4 regions of the Arthrobacter sp. FW306-1B-F12A genome follow, and region 1 is predicted to be linked to each of the others. Evidence: riboswitches for the same ligand, from Rfam matches in the RefSeq annotation. Region 1 holds a riboswitch; each other region holds the start of a gene.

The links. A riboswitch is a leader RNA that binds a small molecule or an ion and turns the genes downstream of it on or off. The one in region 1 is predicted to bind S-adenosylmethionine.
Region 2: it holds a riboswitch for S-adenosylmethionine, as region 1 does, so the genes downstream of both, AC3WJU_RS04595 (hypothetical protein) here and AC3WJU_RS00190 (aminotransferase class V-fold PLP-dependent enzyme) in region 1, are expected to answer to the same signal.
Region 3: it holds a riboswitch for S-adenosylmethionine, as region 1 does, so the genes downstream of both, AC3WJU_RS19510 (DUF1737 domain-containing protein) here and AC3WJU_RS00190 (aminotransferase class V-fold PLP-dependent enzyme) in region 1, are expected to answer to the same signal.
Region 4: it holds a riboswitch for S-adenosylmethionine, as region 1 does, so the genes downstream of both, metX (homoserine O-acetyltransferase MetX) here and AC3WJU_RS00190 (aminotransferase class V-fold PLP-dependent enzyme) in region 1, are expected to answer to the same signal.

What each region holds. Positions count from the first base shown of each region.
Region 1 is NZ_JBYSXD010000001.1:33,280-37,399, forward strand. Features, by position in the region: gene AC3WJU_RS00185 (class I SAM-dependent methyltransferase) at 1-484, opposite strand, end outside; gene AC3WJU_RS00190 (aminotransferase class V-fold PLP-dependent enzyme) at 536-1,948, opposite strand; SAM riboswitch class IV at 1,984-2,096, opposite strand; gene hisN (histidinol-phosphatase) at 2,258-3,070, opposite strand; gene rsgA (ribosome small subunit-dependent GTPase A) at 3,130-4,120, opposite strand, start outside.
Region 2 is NZ_JBYSXD010000005.1:131,786-135,905, forward strand. Features, by position in the region: gene AC3WJU_RS04585 (helix-turn-helix domain-containing protein) at 104-679, opposite strand; gene AC3WJU_RS04590 (sodium:solute symporter family protein) at 983-2,515, shown strand; SAM riboswitch class IV at 2,597-2,716, shown strand; gene AC3WJU_RS04595 (hypothetical protein) at 2,731-3,051, shown strand; gene AC3WJU_RS04600 (hypothetical protein) at 3,077-3,265, opposite strand; gene AC3WJU_RS04605 (VIT1/CCC1 transporter family protein) at 3,614-4,120, shown strand, end outside.
Region 3 is NZ_JBYSXD010000054.1:22,855-26,974, reverse strand. Features, by position in the region: gene ocd (ornithine cyclodeaminase) at 1-594, opposite strand, end outside; gene AC3WJU_RS19520 (Lrp/AsnC family transcriptional regulator) at 754-1,185, opposite strand; gene AC3WJU_RS19515 (hypothetical protein) at 1,241-1,600, shown strand; SAM riboswitch class IV at 1,705-1,817, shown strand; gene AC3WJU_RS19510 (DUF1737 domain-containing protein) at 1,828-2,085, shown strand; gene AC3WJU_RS19505 (rhodanese-like domain-containing protein) at 2,082-2,492, shown strand; gene AC3WJU_RS19500 (O-succinylhomoserine sulfhydrylase) at 2,493-3,701, shown strand; gene AC3WJU_RS19495 (glutamate--cysteine ligase 2) at 3,698-4,120, opposite strand, start outside.
Region 4 is NZ_JBYSXD010000031.1:33,300-37,419, reverse strand. Features, by position in the region: partial or broken gene AC3WJU_RS15010 (SGNH/GDSL hydrolase family protein) at 1-616, shown strand, start outside; gene AC3WJU_RS15005 (hypothetical protein) at 682-1,074, shown strand; gene metX (homoserine O-acetyltransferase MetX) at 1,076-2,197, opposite strand; SAM riboswitch class IV at 2,211-2,326, opposite strand; gene AC3WJU_RS14995 (S8 family peptidase) at 2,542-4,120, shown strand, end outside.

The DNA of each region.
Region 1 (4,120 bases):
AACGATGGACCCAGGGCACCGACGTGTCCAGCTGGTTCCAGATCAAGCCGATCACCCCCTGGGGCCGAAGGATCCGGGCGATCTCGGTGCTGGCGGCGAGGGGATCGCACCAGTGCCAGGCCTGCGCAACGCTGACGACGTCGAATGCTGAGTCCGCCAGTCCAGTTGCCTCGGCCGTGCCCTCCAGGGCGATCACTTGTGGATACGTTTTGCGCAGTTGCGTGAGCATGTCCGTGGAGGGGTCCACTGCGGACACCGCCAGCCCGCGCTCGACGAGGAGCGATGTGAACTTTCCGGTGCCCGCGCCGATGTCTGCCGCGTCCCGCGCGCCTTCCGGCAGCAGCCAGTCAGCTGAATCCGCGGGGTATCCGGGCCGGACACGGTCATAGTGCTCTCCGCCGTCCTGGAAACTCTGACCGAGTTCAAGGCGCCGTTCCTCATAGAGCTTGGGGCCGGCTGACGTGCCTTTGGGTCGCGGGGCCACGCGGAAACTCCTTCGTAGGACAGGAAAAAATACCCTACGAATCTACCGCAATCAGTCGGTGCTGCACGGAGCTGCGCCCGCGGTCCCGGGAGTGTTGGGAGCCCATTCCGGGTAGCTGCGGTGATCGTTCGCGGGCACCCAACGGCCGGCGTCCACCACGTAGTCCCAACCGAGGCCATTGCTCTTGAGCGCCTGGATGCCCGCGATGAGCCGGGTGGCGTCTTCCAAACGCGACCCTACGCCGAAACTGGCCCGGAGGGATCCGGAGGGAAGGCCGAGGCGCTTGAGCAGCGGGTGGGCGCAGAAGCGCCCGTCGCGCAGGCCAATGCCGTGCTCGGCCGCGAGATAGGCCGCCACAAGTCCGGCGTCGTAGCCCTGGAGCGAGAAGTTCACGACGCCGATGGTGTCCTCGGGATCCGTGTCGCTGAAGATCTGGTGCACGGTCACGCCGTCGATTTCCTTGAGGCCTTCGACCAGGTGTGAGCGGATGGCGGCCTCGTGGGCGTGCCATTCGTCGTGGTCGAGGCTGGCGATGACTTGTGTGGCCCGGGCGAGGGTGGCCGCACCGAGAACGTTCGGCGAGCCGCCTTCGTGCCTGGCCGGTCCAGTGGCCCAGCTGACGGAATCGAGGCGTGCCTCCCGGACGGCGCCGCCTCCTGCCAGATGCGGCGTGCCGGCGTCGAGCCAGTCGGGACGGCCCACCAGGACACCCGCGCCGAACGGTGCATAAAGCTTGTGCCCCGAGAAAACCAAGTAGTCGACATCCGCGGCGGCGATGTTGATGCGGCGATGCGGGGCAAGTTGCGCCGCGTCCACCACAATCCGCGCCCCGAATTCGTGGGCCAAGGCAGCTAGTTCCTTGATGGGCAGGATTTCGCCGGTCACATTCGACGCGCCGGTGACAGCCAGGAGGCTGACGCCACCATGGGAGAGGGCTGTGCGGACATTGGCTACGGTCTCCGACAAGGTTTCCGCGGCAACAATGCTTCGGTGGGGGACGCCTTGCCACGGCAGCAGGTTTGCGTGGTGCTCGATGTCCAGGTAAAGGACTTCGTCGTTGTGCTTGCCGTCTGTGACCGGCAGGCAGCCGGCCAGGAGATTGAGGGAATCGGTGGTGTTGCGCGTGAAAATGACGGAATCGTCCGGCCGTCCGCCAACAAAGTCACGGACGATGTTGCGGGCGTTTTCGTAGACGGAGGTGCTGATTTGGGAGGCGTAGCCTGCGCCGCGGTGCACACTCGCGTAGTACGGCAGGATCTCGTTGAGGTACGCGGAAACAACCGTCAGGGCAGGTGCGGATGCGCCGTAGTCAAGGTTGGCGTAGCGGATGTGGCCGCCCTGGATCAGGGGTGCCTGCAACTCCGCGCCGGTGACCGCGGCCAGCGGGCGGGATGCCCGAGGCAGCTGCTGTGCGGTTTCGTGGTGCTGCGAAAGAGCCGTAGAAGTAATTGTGGCTGTGCTCATGGGACCTCACTCAAGAGGGACCCCTGCGTGCAGGGGGTCCGCGCTTGCCGCATCCGTTCCGGACCGGCCGGGTCGTCACCCGGGGCACCCCGCCGCGATGGAGGGTTGCCGGCCAGCAAACCGGGGTTTCGCGCTGGCACTCGTGACCTGTAAAGAGAGTAGGACACCGGCGAGGCGGGTTCCAATGTGACCGCGATTGTTAAGCGGTTTGTTACACCGCCCGAAAAATGTGCCTTCAGCCGAAGAAAAAGCAGCGGACGCCCCCAAAAGGGGGCGTCCGCCGTCGTTTATTCAGTGAACAGGAGGGGACTACAGAAGGTCGTCGAGTTCGGGGTTGAGCCTCTTGAGGACCTCGGAATGGAGGATCGAGTTAGTGGCGACGGCGTTTCCGCCGAAGGGGCCGTCCGCGCCATCCAGGGATGTGAAGCGTCCGCCGGCCTCGGTGACGATCGGCACTAGGGCGGCCATGTCGTAGACCTGGAGTTCCGGTTCGGCGGCGATGTCCACGGCGCCCTCGGCAACGAGGCAGTAGGACCAGAAATCGCCGTACGCACGGCTGCGCCAGACATCGTTCTCGAGGCCCAGGAAGTTGTCCAGCTTCCCGTGCTGCTTCCACTCGGAAAGCTCGGAGTAGGAAAGCGAGGCGTCTTCGAGCCGGGACACGTTGGAAACTTTCAACCGGGTGGCTGCGGCCAGCGACCGGCCCATGTAGGCGCCGGAGCCCTTGGCCGCCCACCAACGCTTGCCGAGCGCCGGAGCGCTCACGAGCCCCACTACTACTTCGCCCTCGTCCACGAGGGCGATGAGCGTAGCCCAGACGGGTACGCCGCGCACGAAGTTCTTGGTCCCATCGATGGGATCGATGATCCAACGCCTCGAGCCGTGGCCCGTGCTGCCGAATTCTTCGCCGAGGACGGCGTCGCGGGGGCGGGAGCGGGAGAGCTGCCCGCGTATTGCTTCCTCGGCGGCTTTGTCGGCATCGGTGACTGGGCTCAGGTCGGGTTTGGTCTCCACCTGGAGGTCCAGCGCCTTGAACCGCTCCATTGTCAGGGAATCGACGGAATCGGCCAGCACATGGGCTAGCCGCAGGTCGTCGTTGTAGCTCGAATCGGGTTGGGTCATGGTTCCAAACTACCGTCTATTCCCCGGTGAGCCGGGGAGGTAGGACGGCATGCGCTGAGTTAGTTGACCGTACCCAGTTCCTTGGCCTCTTGGGCTTCCATACGCGGGTCCGCACCAAGGAGCCTGCGGAGCGATGCGAGGCGGGCGGGGCCGGCCTCGCCCGCGTGGCCTTCGGCGACCCAGGAATCCAGCCCGCATCGAACGGCGGAGGCATCGTGCTTGCAACCCCGCTCGCACCTTTCCGTCCCCGGTTCCAGGTCCGGGAAGGCGTGCAGGATGCGGTCCGGGTTCACGTGGGCGAGGCCGAAAGAACGGATGCCGGGCGTATCGATGATCCAGCTTCCGCCAGGGGCGTCGCTGAGCTTCAGTGCGAGGGCAGAGGACGAGGTGTGGCGTCCGCGCCCCGTCACGGCGTTGACCCCGCCTGTGGCGCGCTCGGCCCCGGTGAGGGCGTTCACCATAGTGGACTTCCCGACGCCGGAATGGCCCAGGAGGACGGTGACCTTGCCGTCGAGGTAGTCCCGCAACTGGCCGACGGCGTCACTGTCGAGGCGGGCGGACAGGCCGTCGTCGGAGCGGGCGTCGATTCCGGAGGCGCCGGCGTCGGCCGTCCGGCTGATGATGATCGGGAAACCGAGGCTCACATAGTTGGCGAGTAGTTCCGTCGGATCTTTGACATCTGCTTTGGTGACGAGCAGCAGCGGCTCGATTCCGGCGTCGTACGCTGCCACCAAGGCGCGGTCGATGAATCCGGTGCGTGGTTCCGGATTGGCTGCCGCAACCACCACCACGAGCTGGTCGGCGTTGGCGACGACGGCCCGCTCGATCGGATCCGTGTCATCGGCACTTCGCCGCAGGAGTGTCTTTCGCTCCTCGACGCGCACGAGGCGGGCGAGGGTGTCCGGTGCTCCGGACACATCGCCGACGAGCGCTACGAAGTCTCCGGGAACCACAGGGGAGCGACGGAGCTCCCGGGCGCGGGCCGCGATGACGATGCGCTCGTTGTCCGAGCTTTCGCCCACGATCGCGGTGTAGCGCCCGCGGTCGACT
Region 2 (4,120 bases), on a different contig from region 1:
GTAACACCGAAGGCCCCAGGGTTAAATCCCGGAGTCAGTCATGTTTCAGGCGTGTTACGCCGCGTGTCGGCCACAGGCGGTCCCGTATCGCAAAGTGCCGGCGTCAGCGGCTGGCTGCCGGCACCAGGATCCAGAGCACTTCAACGGGCTCGTCGGTTGGATTGACCCAGGTGTGCGGCTCGCGGCCCGGGAAGGACAGCGTGTCCCCCTCTTCGAGTTCGTACTCCTCGTTGGTGAGGATCAATTTGATGCGGCCCTTGACCACGTGCAGGACGTCGACGTCGCAATCGACGGCGTAAAGCTCGGCTTCTCCCCGGCCGCGGGGCTCGATGGAAGCCTGTAGGATCTGCAGCCGTCGTTCCGACCGGGCGGTCAGGAGCCGCTCCACGATTCCCTGGCCGCCAAGCGAAATCCGGGGCCCATCGTCGCGCCGCGTCAGGTGCGTCTCAGGTGCGGCGAAAAGATCGCCGATGGAGACTGAAAGAACTTGGCAAAGCGTCACAAGGGAAGCGACCGACGGCGATGTCAGGTCACGTTCCACCCGGCTCAGGAACCCTTTGGTCAGGCCGGTGGCGTCGGCAACCTGCTCGATGGTGAGCCGCTGCGATTGGCGGGCGGCACGGATTCTGGAACCGATGGCAACGGGGACATTGCTCGGTTCAACGGGGAGAGCCTTCATTCACGAACCTTTCAGGCCGTTTCTGCGGCCCTGTCATTGCAGCAATAGTAGCCGGATCGCCCGCGCGGCAGGGCCTTTGGCAAGCTGGAGGAGCGCCGATGAGTCCGCTGGGCGAGACAGCACCTTGACTGTTACTCGCATCACTACGTATCCTCATAGGCAACAAGTGTTGTTTGTGAGGCATACATCACAGACTACTCTCCCCAATCACCAGCGCAGAGACCTTCCGCAACCCGCAACGAAACCCAGCGGACCGGCGTCGGAATCCCCAAGGGCTCTGCGCATCACTTTCAGGAGCCAACCGTGGACTCTTCGTTCATCAATATTGCGATCGTGGTGGTGTATTTGCTCGCCATGCTGGCCTTCGGCTGGTGGGGCAAGTCGCGCACCAAGAACAACAGCGACTTCCTCGTGGCAGGACGCCGCCTCGGTCCGATGCTCTACACCGGCACCATGGCCGCAGTCGTCCTCGGCGGCGCATCGACGGTTGGCGGCGTCGGCCTCGGCTACAAGTTCGGCGTCTCCGGCATGTGGCTGGTTGTCGCGATCGGTTCGGGCGTGCTCCTCCTGAGCCTGCTTTTCGCCGGCACCATCCAGCGGCTGAAGATCTACACGGTCTCCCAGATGCTGAGCCTGCGTTACGGACAGCGCGCCACACAGACTTCCGGCATCGTCATGCTCGCCTACACCCTGATGTTGTGCGCCACGTCCACGGGCGCCTACGCCACCATCTTCGTTGTCCTCTTCGGCTGGGAGCGCTGGCTCGCCATCGCCGTCGGCGGCGCCATCGTCCTGGTCTACTCAACGATCGGCGGCATGTGGTCCATCACCCTCGCCGACCAGGTGCAGTTCATCATCAAGACCGTGGGCATCTTCTTCCTCATGCTCCCGTTCGTCCTGAACGCCGCAGGCGGCTTCGATGGCATCCGTGCCCGCGTTGACGCCAGCTTCTTCCAGTTGGACGGCATCGGAGCACAAACCATCATCACGTACTTCGTGGTCTACACCCTGGGCCTGCTGATCGGCCAGGACATCTGGCAGCGCGTCTTCACCGCCAAGACTCCCAAGGTGGCCCGTTGGGGCGGTGCCACCGCGGGCATCTACTGCGTCCTGTACGGCGTCGCCGGCGCATTGATCGGCCTTGCCGCCCGCGTGGCACTGCCCAACATCGACGTGAAGGCCCTCGGCAAGGACGTCGTCTACGCCGAGGTTGCCACGCACATCCTGCCGATCGGCATCGGCGGCCTCGTGATGGCCGCAGCAGTCGCGGCCATGATGTCCACCGCTTCCGGAGCCCTCATCGCCGCGGCCACCGTTGCCCGCGCCGACGTGGTCCCGTTCGTGGCCAGCTGGTTCGGCAAGACCATCAACACCGACGACACCGAGAACCCCGAGCACGACGTCAAGGCCAACCGCTACTGGGTCCTCGGACTGGGCATCGTGGCCGTGTTGATATCCATGGCGGCGCAAGACGTCGTGGTCGCCCTGACCATCGCCTACGACATCCTGGTGGGCGGCCTGCTGGTTGCCATCCTGGGTGGCCTGGTCTGGAAGCGGGGCACCGGTATTGCCGCGGCCTGGTCCATGGCCGTGGGGTCCGTACTCACACTGGCCCTGCTGATCGCCTATGCCACGGGAATCATTCCCAGCGAAGACGGCGTCTACGCCAACGATCCCATCTACTGGGGCCTCGGAGCCTCGTTGCTGGTGTACGTCGTGGTCTCGCTGCTGACGCCTCCCACAGAGCCCGAGGTCCGCGAAGCATGGGACCGTCGCGTCGCCGGAGGAGTCACCGAGGAACTCCCGCTGGAGGCCCACCCGGTGGCCAGCCACTAAGTTTCACAGAGTCAAGTACGACGGCGGCGCCGCACCTTTTTCCGGGGTGCGGCGCCGCCGTCGCATGTACAGTAGGAAGAGCTTCAAGAGATGTGGCGCCAAGCTCCGACTTGCCACACGCCAACCCCATGTTCACGGGTGGTTCGGATGAAGAAGCGGCCCGGCTCGGACCAGAGACAACCGAACGGGCAAGAGCAACTCCACAGGAGAAGGCCATGCCTTTCGAAAACGGCGCCACCGCCATAGCCGACCGCACCACCCAGCCCAGCACCCTCTTGTCGCCCCGCCCCCGCCGGGTGGACGAATTCGTCCGGGTGATTCCCGGCGTCGACCTCTCCCAAGGCTCCGTCACGTTCGTCGTGGACGGAAACCTGGAACGCTATTGGCACCATGAGCCGCGGCTCATCACCCAAGCCCTTTCAAAAGCGGTCCAGCCCGCCCGCTGGTTCCCCGCCACACGGAAACTCACCCTGACGGTGGCGGCAACCGGGCACCGGGCAGGCGTGCAGAGGCACTTCATCCTGAGCGCGTTTTAGCTCCCCGGGTTTAGCGAGCCCGGGGCTATTCGAACTCTTCGTCCTCGCGGTGTTCCTCTGCGTCGAGCGGAACCACCCGTTCGTCGTCGTCGAGGACCTCGGATTGTTCCTCCCAGTCCTCGTCCACCTCAAGGTCTTCGCTGTAGTCGTAGGCGGGATCGGCCTCGACCGTGGGACGGTCGGGGTGGCGGGCGTGGGTTTCGGTGCTGTCCATGGTGCAACCTCCGTTCGACGTGCCGCTGAGCCCATCGCACAGGCACATGAGGCAGCCGGTCACCACGCTACCCCGCCAATTCGTGGACCCTGTCCATCCATCCCAGCACTGCCCCCAGCCGCGGTCAAGGCCTCCCGGGAGCCTCCCGTTTTTGAGGTGCGCCTAAACCGTCCAGTGAGGATTGCCAGCCGAAAAACCGCGGAAATTGGCGATAGAGTGGAGCCGCAATGAGGCGATGAAGCCCGCCCCAGCAACCCAGGAGTCCCGGTGCACCCGCACGCAGATCCACAGAACCCGACAGATCCAGACAACGCGCATCCCGACAATCCCTCGGACCAAAGCAGTCCATTGCAAGATGAAGCGGCCCCCAAGACTCCCCCGTCGTCGTCGGACATCAAGCGCTGGCGTCAGTACTTGGCGGACGAGCGGGCCGAGGCCGCCGTGTACCGCCAACTGGCGCAGCGCCGCGACGGCGAGGAACGCGAAATCCTGTTGGCACTCGCAGAGGCCGAGGGCCGCCACGAGGCACACTGGCTCAAGCTCCTCGGGGAACATGCCGGCATGCCGAAGGCGGCCTCGATCCGAAGCCAAATGCTCGGCTTCCTCGCCCGGAACTTTGGATCAGTGTTCGTGCTGGCCCTCGCCCAAAGGGCTGAAGGCCGCTCGCCTTACGCCAAGGATCCAGCAGCGACCCGCGCCATGGCGGCTGACGAACAGATCCACGAGGAAGTAGTCCGCGGCCTGGCGACGCGCGGCCGCAACAGGTTGTCCGGCACTTTCCGCGCGGCCGTATTCGGCGCCAACGACGGCCTTGTCAGCAACCTTTCACTCGTGATGGGCATGGCGGCCACCGGC
Region 3 (4,120 bases), on a different contig from region 1:
GGTGACGACGTCGGCGCCCTCCACTGCATGGGCCGCCGAGTCTGCGATGGTGATGTCGAAGCCGAGGGGAGCCATGTTCCGGACGAACTTCTCCATCGCTGCCGGGTCCGTGTCCCAGATCCTCACACTGTTTATACCCAGGGCCGCCCGGAAGGCCAGCGCCTGAAACTCCGATTGGGTTCCGGTTCCGATCATCGCCATGATCCGGGCATCGGGGCGCGCGAGCTTCTTAGCGACCATGCCGGACGTGGCCGCCGTCCGCAACGCTGTCAGCACTGTCATCTCCGCAAGGAACGTCGGGTAGCCGTTGTGGACGTCGGACAGGACACCGAAAGCTGTCACGGTCTGGAAGCCGCGCGCGGGATTCGAGGGGTGTCCGTTTACATACTTGAAGCCGTAGGTTTCCTGGTCGCTGGTGGGCATCAGCTCGATGACGCCAAATGGCGTGTGGCTTGCCACTCGCGGAGTCTTGTCAAAAGATTCCCACCGCTGGAAGTCGTCTTCCAGGTACTGCATCATCTCCGAGATGACGGTCTCCGGGCCCCGTCCGGCCGTCCAACGAACCATATTGCGGACATCGACAAAGCGCGTCATGTGCGCTCCTTTCCCTCATAAGCACTGTTGCTACGAGGCTACGGAGCGGCGATATGCATCCACAATTGCCAAAGTACGTACTTTTCATTGAAAACATGCACAAAATGATGACTGCTTATGCACACAATGATCAACGGCAGGCGCCCGTCATAAAAGCGACTATCGCAGGACGGAACTGAGCAGCAGGCTCGTCTCGCTATTGACGATCCCCTCGATCCCGCGGATCCTGCCCAACACCTGGTCAAAGTCGCTGAGGCTCTCCGTGCGCAACTCGGCCACGAGATCCCAACCGCCGTTCGTGGTGTGTAGCGCCCAAATCTCGGGAAGTCCGCGGAGTTGGCGAATGACCTTGTCCGCCGACCTTCCCTCCACGGCAATGAGCGCAATGGCCCGGATCGCAAGTGGATCCACCTCGTCGCGCACCCTCGCGGTGAAGCCAACGATGGTCCCCGAGGAGACAAGACGCTCAAGCCGGCTATTCACGGTGGCCCGAGCAACGCCCAGCTTGCGCGCAAGGCTCGCCACGGAGGCCCTGCCGTCCTCCCGGAGAGCGGAGAGGAGCTGGCGGTCAAGGTCGGTGAGTGCTGCCATAAAGATAAACGTATCGCCCATTCCCCAAGCGGGCCTGAGTCCGTAGGGTATCGACATGAGCATCTACATCAGCCCCGACTCTGCTGCATGGTCCCTGACGGCCATGGCGACTGGTGCGTCAGCGGGATCAATCGATGATGCAAATGGCATGTCCAACCTGGTGAAGGAAATCTACGAGACAGAAGGTTTCGAAGCCTTGTCGGGTGTGGTTTTTGCATTGGCTCATCACAACAGCCTCTCGCTGCATGCACTCGCCACGGCCACCGGGATATCCGTCCACGAACTGCTGGAAATCCGGAAGCATCAAGGTTCCACTTTTCATCACTCCCCTACGGCAGTAGCGTCGCGGTTCGACGCCATTCCACCCCGGATCCAGGCGAGCCTGGAACCGCTGCCCAATGAAACCGAGTCCTAGGACGCTGGCACCCCAGCCCTCGCCAGCCTGGCTGCCGTCCGGTTACGGAACATGACGACGGCCGGTGATGCAGGCCGCCGTCGTGGATGTTATTTTTCTTCTTGAGTAATGAGCACCAGCGTGAAGCCCTGACTTGCTGGTCGGCAACCCTCTCTCCGGCGGGGTGCCTCAGGTGACTACTCGGCGTATCGACACTTTCGAACTGCAAGCGTGACTGAGGAGCACCAATGCCTGAACCCACCGAAGAAAAACTCTCGTACCGTCTCATCACGGGCCCTGACACCAAGGAATTCTGCGAGCGGATCTCCACCGCCCTCGCGGAGGGATACGTGTTGCACGGCAGCCCGGCCGCGACCTTCAACGGCACGGACGTAATCGTGGCACAGGCCATCGTCCTGCCCGCGGCAATCGCAAGCGCAGATGCCGCCGTTGCCAATGCGGTGGATCAGCTTGATGAAGAGTTCGACGGCGAGGGCCACGCATGAGCTACGCAGGCGACCTCAGCCCGCACGACGCCTGGGCCAAGCTTGAGCAGGGCGCCATCCTGGTGGACGTCCGCACCGAAGGCGAGTGGGCACACATCGGCATCCCGGACACCAAAGCCACCGAGAACGATCCCCTGTTCATCCAGTGGAACCTGGCCGGAGGCATCCCCAACACCCGTTTCATCGAAGAGTTGACGCAGCAGGCCCCGGAGGCGGATGGCACCGAACTGGTTTTCCTCTGCCGCTCCGGACAGCGCTCCATCGCCGCCGCGATTGCCGCCACCCAGGCCGGCTACACCTCCTACAACGTCCTCGAGGGCTTTGAGGGCGAGCCGGACCGCTACGGCGAGCGAACCGTGAACGGCTGGAAAAACCGTGGACTTCCGACGAACCTGGGGAACATCTAAGTGACTTTCAACCCTGACGCCGCCAGCTGGAGCCCTGACACCCAGGCCGTCCGCGGCGGTCTTGACCGTACCAACTTCCAGGAAACGTCCGAGGCCGTCTTCCTGAACTCCGGCTTCGTCTACGAGTCCGCTGCAGCCGCCGAGCGAGCATTTACGGGCGAGGACGAACGCTTCGTCTACTCCCGTTACGGCAACCCCTCCGTAGCTACCTTCCAGGAGCGCCTCCGCCTGCTCGAAGGCACCGAAGCGTGCTTCGCGACGGCGTCGGGCATGTCCGCTGTCTTCACCGCCCTCGGTGCGTTGCTTGCTGCCGGTGACCGCGTAGTTGCCGCCCGCTCGCTCTTCGGCTCCTGTTTCGTCATCCTCAATGAGATCCTGCCGCGCTGGGGCGTCGAGACCGTCTTCGTCGACGGGCCTGACTTGGACCAGTGGCGTGCCGCCCTGTCCGAGCCGACAACGGCAGTGTTCTTCGAGTCGCCGTCGAACCCCATGCAGGAAATCGTGGACATCGCCGCGGTGAGCGAGCTGGCCCACGCGGCCGGCGCCACGGTGGTCGTCGACAACGTCTTCGCCACTCCCCTCCTGCAGCGCTGCGGCGATCTCGGAGCAGACGTGATTGTCTACTCAGGCACCAAGCACATCGACGGCCAGGGCCGGGTCCTCGGCGGAGCGATCCTGGGCACCAAGGAGTTCATCGACGGTCCCGTCAAGCAGCTCATGCGGCACACCGGTCCTTCGCTTTCCGCGTTCAACGCCTGGGTCCTGACCAAGGGCCTGGAGACGATGGCGCTGCGTGTCAACCACTCCTCGGCGTCTGCGTTGCGGATCGCCGAGTGGCTCGAGGAACAGCCGGCCATCAGCTGGGTCAAGTACCCGCTGCTGAAGTCGCACCCGCAGTTCGAGCTCGCCGCAAAGCAAATGAAGGCCGGCGGAACTGTGCTCACCTTCGAGCTGCTCCCCTCCGCGGGGCGATCGGCGAAGGAGGCCGCTTTCGCGCTGCTGGACGGGCTCGCCGTCATCGACATCTCGAACAACCTCGGCGACTCCAAGTCCCTCATCACCCATCCCGCCACCACCACGCACCGTGCCATGGGTCCGGAAGGCCGCGCGGCAATTGGCCTGAGCGACGGCGTCGTGCGGCTTTCGGTGGGGCTGGAGGATGTGGACGATCTCATCGGGGACCTCGAGCGGGCCCTCAAGCAGGTCTAGCCGGGCGCTTCGCGCCAGTCCTGGCGCACCCAGGTGAGGACGGGTTGCGGCTTGGTGTCGCTCTCGTCCCTCTCTGAGCGCATCGTGATCTGGACGGCGTGCTCTACGACGGCGGCCAGCCCGGCGGCGTCGGGCGCGCTCCCGTTGCTCTCGCTCCAGCGCCCGGCAACACCACGCTGTTCGATAGCGCCGTTGCCACGGCTCAAGATGGCTGCCACGCCGGTTTGGACCAAGTCGAATTCACCCTGTTCGGCGAGCACGGGTTCCAAGTATTCCACCAACGACCAGACGACGTCGGCGGCGGGTTCCGGGCGAAAGGTTCCGAAGTCCAGCAGTTCGGTACGCAGTCCGAAGTTGCTTGCTTGCCAGGACGCCATCCGCAAAAGCGCAGTGGGCACGGCAGCGGGCTCTATTCCGGC
Region 4 (4,120 bases), on a different contig from region 1:
CCAGCAGATCCTCGACGAACAACTTGGCCCGTGAATGGACCTCAAGCCGGACCTCGTGAGCATCTCCGCAGGCGGCAACGACCTCATCCGTCCCGGCGGCGATCCCGACGCCTTGGCCGAGAAACTCGATGCCGCAGTGCAGACCCTGAGTTCCGACGGCGCCACCGTGGTTCTCTTCAACGGTCCGGACACCGCGTCATCGGTCCTCGGCCGGATCCGCGGCAAAGTGGCCATCTACAACGAAAACCTCCGCACGGTGGCCGCCCGCCACGATGCCGTGATCGCCGATATGTGGTCCCTGCGGCAACTCTCCAACTCCCAGATGTGGGACGAAGACCGCCTGCACTTCTCGCCGCTCGGCCATCACACCATCGCGGCGATGGTCCTCGATTCACTCAACGTGCCGCACAACCTCGAGCCGCTGTTCCCCAAGCCACTCCCCCAGCGGAGTTGGCGCGAGGCCCGCTCGGGCGACCTCGTATGGGCACGGGAGTATTTTGTCCCGTGGGTCATCCGCCGGATCCGGCACCGCTCCTCCGGCGACGGCATCCTGCCGAAACGCCCGACGCCGGGACCCGTCTTCGGTCCTGCCGACACCATCCTGCCCCGGAGCTGAACCGGACCCCTGTGGGTCACAGGAAGCGGGGCTAAGCTGGTGAAAGACTAGGGAGGCCCTCCACCGTGAACAATGTGATCTTCTGGATCATCGTCTGCTCTTGGCTGATTCCCATGGGGATCCGCATGTACAACCGATCGCGCCAGCGCAGGCTCCGGGACTTCCCTCCGCAGGATTACCCCGGGCAGCCCTATCCTCCACAGCACTACCCCGTCGGATACCCGGAGCAACCCCCGGTCATCTTCCCGGCTGAGCCGCAACCCCCGGTGGGAATGCCCGCCCCTCAGGCCGCTCCGCCGTCGTCGGCTACTCCGCAAGCGAACAGCGCGCCCCAGCCGGACAGCGCGCCGCAAGGCTACCGGGCACGGAAGCTGGCCGAACTCGACCAGGAGTACAGCGACGGGAAAATTGCCATGGAGGACTACATGAAGCTCCGCCAGGAGATCATGAACGGCTGATTCAGCCGAAGAACGCCTCCCGCAGCTGGGGGCCGAGCTGGCCGATCTCGGTGAGGAAACCGTCGTGCCCGATGGGCGCCTCGATCACATGAACGGGGACTTCTCCGGGCAAGGCCTTGGCCAGCTCGTGCGATTGTTCCGGGAAATAGAGCCGGTCCGAGTCCACCGAGGCAACGAAGAACTTCGCCGTGGCCACGGACAACGCGTCCTCCAACGAGCCCCGGCCGCGAGTGATGTCGTGGCTCATGAGCGCCTCGGTGATGGCGATGTAGCTGTTGGCGTCGAAGCGCTGGACCAGCTTTCGTCCCTGGTGGTCGAGGTAGCTCTCCACCTGGTAGCGGCCCCGGTCCCCTAAGGCCGCAGCCTGCAGGGGCGCCTCGCCGCCTTGGGCGTTCCTGCCGAAGCGGAAGTCCAGTTCATCCGCCGAACGGTAGGTGATGTGGGCGATCCGCCGGGCGAGGGCCAGCCCCGCCTCGGGCGCGGCCTGGCCATAGTAGTCGCCGCCCTTGAAGTCGGCGTCCTGCCGGATGGCGAGCGTCTGGGCCTGCGCGAACGCAATCTGTTCGGCAGTGCTGTACGCCCCGATCGAAATCACGGCACATCGCTTGACGCGGTCCGGATAGCTGACGGCCCATTCCAGTGCGCGGGCACCGCCCATGGACCCGCCCACCACGGTGTGCCAGCTGTGGATCCCCAAGGCGTCGGCGAGCCGGGCTTCGGCTACAGTGCTGTCCCGCAAGGTCACAAGCGGGAAGCGGGAGCCCCACGGCTTGCCGTCGGGAGCGCTCGACGACGGCCCGGTGCTGCCGTAGCAGCCTCCCACGATGTTGACGGAGACCACGAAGTAGCGGTCCGTGTCGATGGTGGCGCCGGGACCAACGAGTTGCTCCCACCAGCCTTCTTCGTCGCTCTCGCCACGGGCCACATGGGTGCTGCCGGTCAGTGCATGCTCCACGAGGACGGCGTTGGAAGCGTCGGCGTCGAGCCGGCCCCAGGTCTCGTACGCAAGGACGACCTCAGGGAGGAAACCCCCGGCCTCCAGTTCGAGCCCTCCTACGGAAACATACTTGAGGGTTCCGTCCTGGGTACCTGAAAGGGGTATGGCTGTTGCAGCAATTGTCATTCGTCGACACCTCACATCGCGCTTGCCCGCCGCCAACACAGCGAAGGGCCAGGTCTTCACCCGGGGCACCCCGCCGCGAAAGGAGGGTTGCCGGCCAGCAAGCCGGGGCTGTCGCTGGCACTCATGACCTATGGGAAGAGTCTAGGAAAACCGGACCCCTTCTGACGAAGATTATGACAGCTTTGTGACACTTGGCCGCGTTTTGTTCACGAAGCCGGGGTTGTAGATGTCTGAAATTGAAGAGACGGGTGATGCCTGTGTGACTGGAGATAGAATTGGGCGCAGCAGTCTGCATCCTTCGGATGTCTCCGCCGCCACTGTGCGTCACAGGAAGATTGAAGCTCGTGAAAAAGCCATCCGGCGTCGTTCCGATAGCCCTGTTCTTGCTGGTATCAGGTTTCACCGTGGGAGTGCCGCTGCCGGCGCACGCCGACACGACTCCGGCAGCAGGCGAAGACAGATACGTGGTCCACTACGCCGAAGGCACCGACGTTGACGGTAAGGCCGCGGAGCTGCACTCCCAGGGAGTCTCGGTGGACAAGACGTTCACGCATGCCGTGAAGGCCGCGGTCGTCACGGCGACGCCAGCGAAGGCCGCTGAGTTGGCGAAGTCGAGCCGGGTTGTATCGGTGGACCGGGATATGCCGGTGCGGATTTCGGACACCCAAGCGCCGGCACCCTGGAACCTCGACCGGACCGATCAGCGCACCCTCCCTTTGTCCGGGAGCTACACCCCGCCTTCGAGCGGCGCCGGGGTTCAGGTCTACATTGTGGACAACGGGGTGCTTGGCACCCATGTGGACTTCGGCGGTCGGGTGACCGCGGGGTGGAGTGCCTTCTCGGGGCAGCCCGCCAATGCCCCCTGCACCGATCCGGCAATGCCCGACGCCGGCCACGGGACGCACGTAGCAGGCATCACGGCCGGCAGCACCTACGGCATGGCCAAGTCGGCAACCATCGTGCCGGTGCGGGTCCTTGGTTGCGACGGTACGGGATACTCCTCCGACGTCATAGCCGGCCTCGATTGGATGGTCCAGCAGCACCAGCCCGGTCAACCCGCCGTCGCCAACCTCAGCCTCTCCGGACCTGCGAACCAGAGCCTGGACGACGCTGTCCAGGGCGCGATCAATAACGGCATTACCGTCACCTTGGCGGCCGGCAATTCCAGCACGGACGCGTGCACGCTGTCCCCCAGCCGCGTGGCTGCCGCGATCACGGTGGCCGCGAGCGACAGCTTCGACCGGCAGGCATCGTTCTCCAACTACGGTCCCTGCGTCGACCTGTACGCACCAGGAGTCCAGATCACCTCGGATTGGCAGACGTCAAATACCGCAACGGCTGTCCTGAACGGAACCTCGATGGCCTCTCCGCATGCGGCAGGAGCGGCCGCGATGCTCCTCGCCATGCATCCCTCGTGGAGCCCCGCGCAGGTCTCGGCAACGTTGACCGTCGGCGCAACAGCCGGAATAGTCCAGTCGACCGGAAACTGCATGCCTAACCGGCTGCTGTACGTCAGCCCGTCGCTCTTTTCGCCGTCGCAAGACCCGTTGGGCGGATTTGCGGCTACAACCCCCTGCAGGCAGCTTGACACGCGGGACGGGACCGGTGGCGTCAACGGGCCGGTCGCCCCCGGACAGACGATCAGCGTCAAGGTTGCTGGACGCGGCGGCCTCCCGGCTTCCGGAGTTTCCGCTGTCGCAATGAACATCACGGTGGCCAACCCGACGTCGAACGGCTTCATCACCGCGTACGCCGGCGGAACAAATCGTCCGGCGACCTCGAACCTGAATTTTGCCCCAGGGCAGATCGTCCCGAATTTCGCGATCACGCCGGTGGGGTCGGATGGCACGATTTCCTTCACGAACAGCTCCAACGGCACGGTCCAGCTCATCGCCGACATCACCGGTTACTCCCTCACGCCTG